One region of the Metapseudomonas lalkuanensis genome, then DNA from elsewhere that is predicted to be linked to it. Evidence: predicted binding sites of a transcription regulator. Region 1 holds the regulator's gene; the other holds the start of a gene.
What was found. The regulator LexA, encoded in region 1, represses DNA repair genes until DNA is damaged. The targets are predictions, from matches to a motif close to CTGTNTNNNNANACAG.
Positions count from the first base shown of each region.

Region 2: the regulator LexA is predicted to act here: its motif matches at 1,581-1,596, upstream of recN (DNA repair protein RecN).

Region 1 covers NZ_CP043311.1:2,093,106-2,097,521, reverse strand. Annotated here, with positions in the region: gene FXN65_RS09855 (L,D-transpeptidase) at 1-311, opposite strand, end outside; gene FXN65_RS09850 (TetR/AcrR family transcriptional regulator) at 356-1,063, opposite strand; gene lexA (transcriptional repressor LexA) at 1,286-1,897, shown strand; gene sulA (SOS-induced cell division inhibitor SulA) at 1,908-2,381, shown strand; gene FXN65_RS09835 (hypothetical protein) at 2,462-2,695, opposite strand; gene FXN65_RS09830 (DUF6586 family protein) at 2,766-3,284, opposite strand; gene topA (type I DNA topoisomerase) at 3,351-4,416, opposite strand, start outside.
Region 2 covers NZ_CP043311.1:5,135,644-5,140,059, forward strand. Annotated here, with positions in the region: gene dnaK (molecular chaperone DnaK) at 1-795, opposite strand, end outside; gene grpE (nucleotide exchange factor GrpE) at 896-1,465, opposite strand; gene recN (DNA repair protein RecN) at 1,621-3,294, shown strand; gene fur (ferric iron uptake transcriptional regulator) at 3,351-3,755, opposite strand; gene FXN65_RS23850 (outer membrane protein assembly factor BamE) at 3,855-4,388, shown strand.

The DNA of each region.
Region 1 (4,416 bases):
CCAGGCTCGCGACCGCTCAGCCAGAGGATGCGGGTGAGAATCCAGTCCCTACCGGGAAAGCGTTCATGCAACTCGGCATTCCAGACCTCACCGGTCCAGCGCCGCCCACGCAGGACAGCACCAAGGGGCAAGCCGTCGCCGATTCGCGCGCGGATCTGGTGCAGTCCTCGGGGGGTGCAGTTGGAGCCATTGGTTTCGCCCGCGCCATTCAGGGCGGTGGAAACTGGCATGCGCAGCACCAACTGCCCTTCGGCAAAGCCATAGAGCTGCTGGTCGGCGATGGAGATATGCAGGAGATCGAGGTTTTGCATGGGCCGCAAGCTTAGCCGATCAGCCTGCCTGCGCCCAAGTGGATTTAAGCCTTGGCGGGTGCTGCCGGCGCCTTGATGCGCGGCTTGAGCACCGCACTGGCCAACGCATCGTCAGTCACTCCGGTTTCAGCACGCATGCCGGCTGCCAGGAACGGAACCATCAATCGCATCACCTGCTCGATGGAGGTGTTCACGCCAAAGTCGTTTTCCGCCATTGCGCGCAGCGCCTTGATACCCGACATGCTGAACGCCGCGGCGCCGAGCATGAAATGCACGCGCCAGAAGAGCTCAAGCGGCGGCACCTTGGGTGCGGATTCGTTCACCAGCAGCATGTAGCGGCGGAAAACCTTGCCGTAAACCTCTTCGAGGTACTTGCGCAGGTGGCCCTGGCTCTGACTGAATGCGAGTCCGAGCAAACGCATGAAGATCGACAGGTCATTACCGCTACGGGGCTTTACCGCGAGGGCCTGCTCGACGAGCATTTCCAGTAGCTCTTCGAGGCTGGCCTTGCTCTCCGCCTTGGATTGGCGGCGGTCCAGCTCTCGTTCAAGGCTCTGGCAGAATGGACCGAGGAAGCGCGAGAAGACCGCCTGGATCAGCGCCTTCTTCGAGCCGAAGTGATAGTTCACAGCCGCCAGGTTGACCCCGGCCTTACTGGTGATCAGGCGCAACGAGGTCTCGGCGAAGCCTTTTTCCGCGAACAGCTGTTCCGCAGCATCCAGAATGCGTTCTACGGTTTCCGACTGGGCCATGGCTCCTCCGCCTGACAAACACTTGTTTGAAACATACGTTTCAGCCCGCCAGCTTGTCAAGCCGTGCTCACCATTATCTGACGCCATGGTCACTCACCGGGCCAGCGGATTTTCCCGACCATCGGTCGCCCCTTCTACTTTCCCTCCTCAAAAAAGAAGCGTTGCCAAGGCTGGATCACTGTATATAATTCCAGTCACTGTATAAAAAGACAGAGCGCCACCATGCTGAAACTGACGCCCCGCCAAGCCGAGATTCTCGCATTCATCAAGCGCTGCCTTGAAGACAATGGCTTCCCTCCGACCCGCGCGGAAATTGCCCAGGAACTCGGCTTCAAGTCCCCCAATGCCGCCGAAGAACACCTCAAGGCCCTGGCCCGCAAAGGCGCGATCGAGATGACGCCAGGCGCCTCTCGCGGCATTCGCATCCCCGGATTCGAACCCGGCAACAATGAAGTCGATGGCCTTCCGGTGATCGGCCGAGTCGCCGCCGGCGCGCCGATTCTGGCCCAGCAGAACATCGAAGAATCCTGCCGTATCAACCCCGACTTCTTCCATCCCCGCGCCGACTACCTGCTGCGTGTTCGCGGCATGTCGATGAAAGATATCGGTATCTACGACGGCGATCTGCTGGCCGTACACAGCACCCGCGAAGCCCGTAACGGACAAGTGGTCGTTGCCCGTCTGGGCGAAGAAGTCACCGTAAAGCGCTTCAAGCGTGAAGGCGACAAGGTCTGGCTGATTGCCGAGAACCCCGAGTTCGCCCCCATCGAAGTGAACCTGGATGAACAGGATCTGGTGATCGAAGGTTTGAGTGTCGGCGTGATCCGCCGCTAAAGGAGGCCTTATGCAGTTCCCGCAGTCGCTTGGTCGGTCCCAGCTTCCCCTGTTCCACGATGCCATCCTGGCCAATCCCGTGGTACCGATGCTGACCGAAGTGGTCGAAGATCCGCGCCCGGAAGAGCCGGAAGCGTTCAGCGAACTGTCCCTGCGCGGCGCCACCGGGCACTGCCGGAACCTCCTGGCCTCGGTATTGCGGGAACTGAGCGAGGAACAGGACGCGCGCTGGCTGACGCTGATCGGCGCCCCCGCCGGCCTGACCCGCGACTGGCTGCGCGACTCCGGACTCAATCGGGAACGTATCCTGATCCTGCAACCTCGCGGTGAGCAAAGTGCCCTGGAACTGGCTTGCGAGGCCCTGCGACTGGGCCGCAGCCACACCGTCGTCAGCTGGCTGCAGCTCGGCCAGAAAGCCAAGCAACAACTGGCCCAAGCCGCGCGCAAAGGCGGCGCACAGAGCCTGAACATCCTGTTGGGTTGATTAAGCGACGGGGCCAGGGAAGACCTGGGCCCTGTGACATCAGACGGTAACCGAATCAGCGGAAGATCCGGCTCCAGAGATCAATGCAGGACGCGCGGACCTTCATGATGGTCCATATCACCTTCCGCCAGACGGCCAGCCATCTGAACGCCAACGTTCAGCATGGCCTTGGCGACTTCCAGATGGTGCCCCTGCAGGAACGCCTTGGCATCAGCGGAGAAATCCAGCGTCACCAATGCTTCCTCGTCCTCGGCCCGGCGCAGGATGATGCGCCCGTCAGGCAGTTCGACTATTTCCAGAAAGGACGTTGGCATAGGTTCAGATCTCCACGAAAGCGGCCATTGTACCAGCGAGCCGCCAGCACGCCCTAGCCCGTCGATCAAATCAGCATTCGCTGAGCGTTTCCCGGAAGCGCAAGGCGAGGGATTTCAGATTCTGTCTCCACGACTCAAGGCACTCCCGCGACAGCGGCGCCTCTTCCTTTTCCACACTGACCGCAGTGATCAGCGGCAAGGTCGGATCGACCTTGGCCTGCCTGGGCGCCTGGGGCGGCTGGAACAACGCGAAATAGGCGGCAAGGAGCTCGGCCAACCAGGTTTCCCGCTGCTGGGCCAGTTCCACCAGCTCGGCCAGCTCAGGGCTGGGGGCAGCAGCCAGCACTTCTTGCGTCAGCAGTAATTCGACACGCGGAGCGTTGGCTTCCGGAAGACGGTAGTAACCAGCGATTTCATGACACAGGCCAAGCAATGCACCGTAGAGGTGGAAGAGCGATGCTTCCCGCTCGGATTGCACCAGCGCCTGGGCGTTCATCGCCCTGCCCTCCTCCGCCTTGCGCCAGGATTCCAGCGACAGGCCTGCGAAGAAGATCTTCTGGTTGGTGCGGGTATAAAGCTCGTGGGCCATGACGGCGCCCTCCACAGGTGATTCCGGCAGTATATGCGCGCCCGGTGCCGGGCGCGCTGCAGTCGGTCAGCGCTTGTCTTCGACCTTCCACTTGCCGCCATCGAAGAAGGCACGCCAGCCGGTGGGCTTGCCGTCCACCTCGGTCTGCACGTACTGCTCCTTTGTCTTGCGACTGAAGCGAATTACCGCCGGACGTCCCTCGGGGTCCTTCTTCGGCGCGTCGAGCAGGTAGTGATACTTCGCGTCCAGCTCATCCTTGTGCGGGATCAGTTCCTGTACCAGCGGTGCACGGGTTTCTCGGTTCTTCGGGAACTGGCTGGCAGCCAGGAACAGGCCGGAAGCGCCATCGCGCAGCACATAGATATCGTCGACCTTCTCGCACTTCAGTTCCGGCATGCGAATCGGATCGATCTTCGGCGGCGCAGCCTCGCCGCTCTTCAGCAGCTTGCGGGTGTTCTTGCAACTGGCGTTGGTGCAGCCGAAGAACTTGCCGAAGCGCCCTGTCTTGAGCTGCATCTCGCTACCGCACTTGTCGCACTCCAGGCTCGGACCTTCGTAGCCCTTGATGCGGTACTGGCCCTGCTCGATCTCGTAACCCGAGCAATCCGGGTTGTTGCCGCAGATATGCAGTTTGCGGGTTTCATCCAGCAGATAAGCATCCATAGCAGTCGCGCAGATCGGGCAGCGATGCTTGCCCCGCAAAACGCGGGACTCCGATTCACCCTCGTCGTCCGCGGCGATTTCGTCGCCCGGCACGAGGTTGATGGTGGCCTTGCAGCGCTCCTTCGGCGGCAGGCTGTAGCCCGAGCAACCGAGGAACACGCCGGTCGAGGCGGTACGGATCATCATCGGACGACCGCACTCGCGACAGGGAATATCGGTCAGCGTAGGCTGATTGGCGCGCATGCCCTTGTCGGTGCCTTCGGCCAGCTCCAACTTCTTCCTGAAGTCGCCATAGAACTCGTCCAGCAGGTGCTTCCAGTCGCGCTCGCCCTGTGCGACGTCGTCCAGATGCTCTTCCATGCCGGCGGTGAAGCCGTAGTCCATCAGGTTGGCGAAGCTTTCGTTCAGGCGCTCGGTAACGATGTCGCCCATCTTCTCCGCGTAGAAACGACGGTTGTGCACGGTGACG
Region 2 (4,416 bases), 3.0 Mb from region 1:
GGCTTCCTTCAGGCGCTGCATGGCCAGCGGGTCGCCCTTGAGGTCCATGCCGGATTCTTTCTTGAACTCGTCGACGAGGTAGTCGATCAGGCGCAGGTCGAAGTCTTCACCACCCAGGAAGGTGTCACCGTTGGTGGCCAGCACTTCGAACTGGTGCTCGCCATCGACTTCGGCGATCTCGATGACCGACACGTCGAAGGTGCCGCCGCCCAGGTCATAGACGATGACGGTGTGGTCGCCCTTGGCCTTGTCCATGCCGTAGGCCAGCGCAGCCGCGGTCGGCTCGTTGATGATGCGCTTGACGTCCAGACCGGCGATGCGGCCGGCGTCCTTGGTAGCCTGGCGCTGGCTGTCGTTGAAGTAGGCCGGAACGGTGATCACCGCTTCGGTCACCGGCTCGCCGAGGTAGTCTTCGGCGGTCTTCTTCATCTTCTTCAGCACTTCCGCGGAAATCTGCGGCGGCGCCATCTTCTGGCCCTTCACTTCCACCCAGGCGTCACCGTTGTCGGCCTTGGCGATCTTGTAGGGAACCATCTTGATGTCTTTCTGCACGACGTCTTCTTCGAAGCGGCGACCGATCAGGCGCTTCACGGCGTACAGGGTGTTCTGCGGGTTGGTGACCGCCTGGCGCTTGGCGGACTGGCCCACCAGGGTCTCACCGTCGTTGGTGTAGGCGATGATGGACGGCGTGGTGCGAGCGCCCTCGGCGTTCTCGATCACCTTGACGTTGCCGTTCTCCAGGATGGCCACGCAAGAGTTGGTGGTCCCCAGGTCGATACCAATGATTTTGCCCATATTCTCTCTCCCGAAACTTTGAATTCTCCGCGGCCTCGCTTCACGGGCCGCGGCAGCACATAAACGCTTGAACTAACAGATGGGGGCCCGAGGCCGAATTTCAAGCCTGCTCGTCAATCGACGGCGGAGTGGCACTCGGCGCCTTGCTGACCACCACCATGGCGGGGCGCAGCAGACGACCATTGAGCAGGTAGCCCTTCTGGAACACCTTCAGCACGCTGCCCGGCTCGACATGGGTGCTTTCTTCCATGGCCATGGCCTGGTGGTGCTCGGGATTGAAGGGCGCACCGTGCGGATCAACAGCTTCCAACTGGTAACGCTTGAGGGTGTCGTGGAACAGCTTGAGGGTCAGCTCCATACCCTCGCGCACCGGCTTGATGGCCTCGTCGGTGGCACTGGACAGCTCCAGGCCACGCTCCAGGCTGTCGACGACCGGCAGCAGGTCGTTGGCGAATTTTTCCAGGGCGAACTTGTGCGCCTTCTCCACATCCTGCTCGGCACGACGGCGGACGTTCTGCAGCTCGGCGGCGACACGCAGCGACTGATCCTGGGCCGCGGCCAGCTGCTCCTCCAGCACCTGTACGCGAGCGGCGAGATCTTCGCCGGATGCGGTGTCGGCAGCGGAATTCGCTTCGGGGGTCTGGTTTTCCAGGGTCTGTTCGTCGGCCATGCCTTCCTCCTCATAAAGACAGCTGCGGGCAAAGACCCGCTGATATGTCCGCCTATATGGGGTCGCAATTTGTCGCTTCAAGGGGGCGGGACGATTGTCAGCCAGAAAACAAACACTGTATAAATACCCAGCCATCTCAGCGCGGGAGTCGCACCATGCTGGTACACCTGTCGATCCACAACTACGCCATCGTCGAGCACCTGGACCTGGAGCTCGAAGGCGGCATGTCCGTGATCACCGGCGAAACCGGAGCCGGCAAGTCGATCATGCTCGACGCCCTCGGCCTCACCCTGGGCGATCGCGCCGACAGCGGCGTGGTGCGCCCCGGCGCCGACAAGGCCGACATCCTCGCCAGCTTCGACATCAGCGACATTCCCGAAGCATGCGCATGGCTGGCCGAACGCGACCTGGACAACGACGGCCCCTGCATCCTGCGCCGCGTCATCACCGCCGAAGGCCGGTCGCGCGCCTATATAAATGGCAGCCCCTGCCCCCAGGGCGACCTCAAGGCCCTGGGCGAGCTGCTGATCGATATCCACAGCCAGCACGAACACCAATCCCTGCTCAAGGCCGATACCCATCGCCGCCTGCTGGACGAGTTCGCCGGCGCCAGCGACCTTGCCCGCCAGGTGCAGCTTGCCGCACAGCGCTGGCGGCAGACCCGCCAGGAGCTGGAACGCCTCTCCCGCGCCGGCGACGAGCAGCGCGCCCGCCACCAGTTGCTCAGCTACCAGCTGGACGAATTGGAAAACCTCGCCCTTGGCGAGAACGAACTGGAGCAGCTTGAACAGGAACACAAGAACCTGGCCAACGCCGAAAGCCTGCTGGCCGCCTGCCGCCAGGTGATCGATTTCTGCAGCGAAAGCGATGCCGGCAATGTGCTCAGCGCCCTGACCGCCAGCCTCAACCGCCTGACCGCCTTCCATACACAGCCCGGCGCCCTGGCCGAAGCGGTCAACCTGCTGTCCAGCGCACAGATCCAGGTCGAAGAAGCCATGGGCGAACTGAACCGCTTCCTCGACCACTTCGACGCCGATCCCGAACGCCAGCAGGCACTCGAAGAACGTCTCGACAGCATCTACACCCTGGCGCGCAAGCACCGGGTGCAGCCAAACAAGCTGGCGGAGCTGCAGCAGCGCCTGCTGGATGAACTGGAAGCCCTCAACGCTGACGACGAAGCGGTCGAGCGCCTGACCGAAGAATTATCCGCCTATGAGCGTCACTACCAGGAAAAGGCTGCCGAGCTGAGCCGGCTGCGCGGCGAAGCGTCCGACCGCCTGGCCGGTTCGGTGGAAACCGAAATGCAGCGACTGGGCATGCCCGGTGGGCGATTCAGCATCCAGCTGCACGCCAGCCAGATGGACGAACCGCAGCAGCAAGGCCTGGAACAGGTCGAGTTCCTGGTCAGCGCCAACCCGGGCCAGCCGCTCAAGGCACTGGCCAAGGTCGCGTCGGGCGGCGAGCTGTCCCGCATCAGCCTGGCCATCCAGGTGATCACCGCGCAGACCTCGCGCGTCCCCACGCTGGTGTTCGACGAAGTGGACGTGGGTATCGGCGGCCCCACCGCCGAAGTGGTCGGCCAGTTGCTGCGCCGCCTCGGCCAGCGTGGCCAGGTACTCACCGTCACCCACCTGCCCCAGGTGGCCGCGCAGGGCCATCATCATCTCTTCGTGCACAAGGAACGCGGCACGCAGGAAACCCGCACCGCCGTGGCCAAGCTGCAGGAAGCACCGCGCATCGAGGAAATCGCACGCATGCTGGGCGGCGTCGACCTCACCGAAGAATCCCTGGCCCACGCCAGGAAGATGGTGACCAGCGCCCAGGGCTGACCCACTCCAAACGAAAAAGGCGACCCTCAGGCCGCCTTTTCTTTTGCGCGAAGCGCTTACTTCTTCTTGCGGATATAGAGCACCAGATTGTGGTCAACCAGCTCGTAACCGCGCTCCTTGACGATTTCCTTCTGGCGCTTCTCGATTTCCGGATCGAAGAACTCGATCACTTCGCCGGAATCGACGCACACCATGTGATCGTGGTGGCCGCTATCGGCCAGCTCGAACACAGCGTGGCCGCCATCGAAGTTGTGGCGCACCACCAGACCCGCCGCCTCGAACTGGGTCAGGACCCGGTAGACGGTGGCCAGACCGACATCTTCGCCGGCTTCCATCAGGGCCTTGTAAACATCCTCCGCGCTCATGTGGCGTTGCTCGGTGGAGTCGAGCATCTGGAGGATCTTGACCCGAGGCAAGGTGACCTTCAGGCCGGCTTTACGCAGTTCGTTGTTTTCAACCATGGTCGGTTTTCTCGGGGAATGCAGCTTTCGCAGCTTCCCTTAATGCAGGTATGATCGGGACTTTTGATGCCCAGCCAAGATAGTGGAAGTCTCCCACCGATGCAAAACACCAAGCTCCTGCTGACCAGCCTCTCCTTCGCAGGCTTGCTCGCACTCGCCGGTTGTTCGTTTCCCGGTGTCTACAAGATCGACATCCAGCAGGGCAACGTCGTAACGCAGGACATGATAGACCAGTTGAAGCCTGGAATGACCCGACGTCAAGTGCGGTTTATCATGGGCAACCCGCTGATCACTGACACCTTCCACGCCAATCGCTGGGACTACCTCTACAGCATCCAGCCCGGTGGCGGCCAACGCCTCCAGGAACGTGTCAGCCTGATGTTCGACAGCAATGACCAACTGATCGGCCTGGCCGGCGACTTCATGCCCGGCGTGAGCCGTGACGAGGCGATTCTCGGCGGCGAAAGCACCACCACGACCACCGAAGCCAAGCCGGAGCAGCCGAAAGAGCAGCCCAAGGCTGAAGAACCGGCAGCGCCGGGCTCCCTGCTGGAGAAGATTCAGAAGGAAGTGGACAGTGCTGAACCGGTACCGGTACCGATTCCGGAACCGCTGGAAACCTCGCCGCAATAACATGCGGCAACAAAAAAGCCCGGGCTGG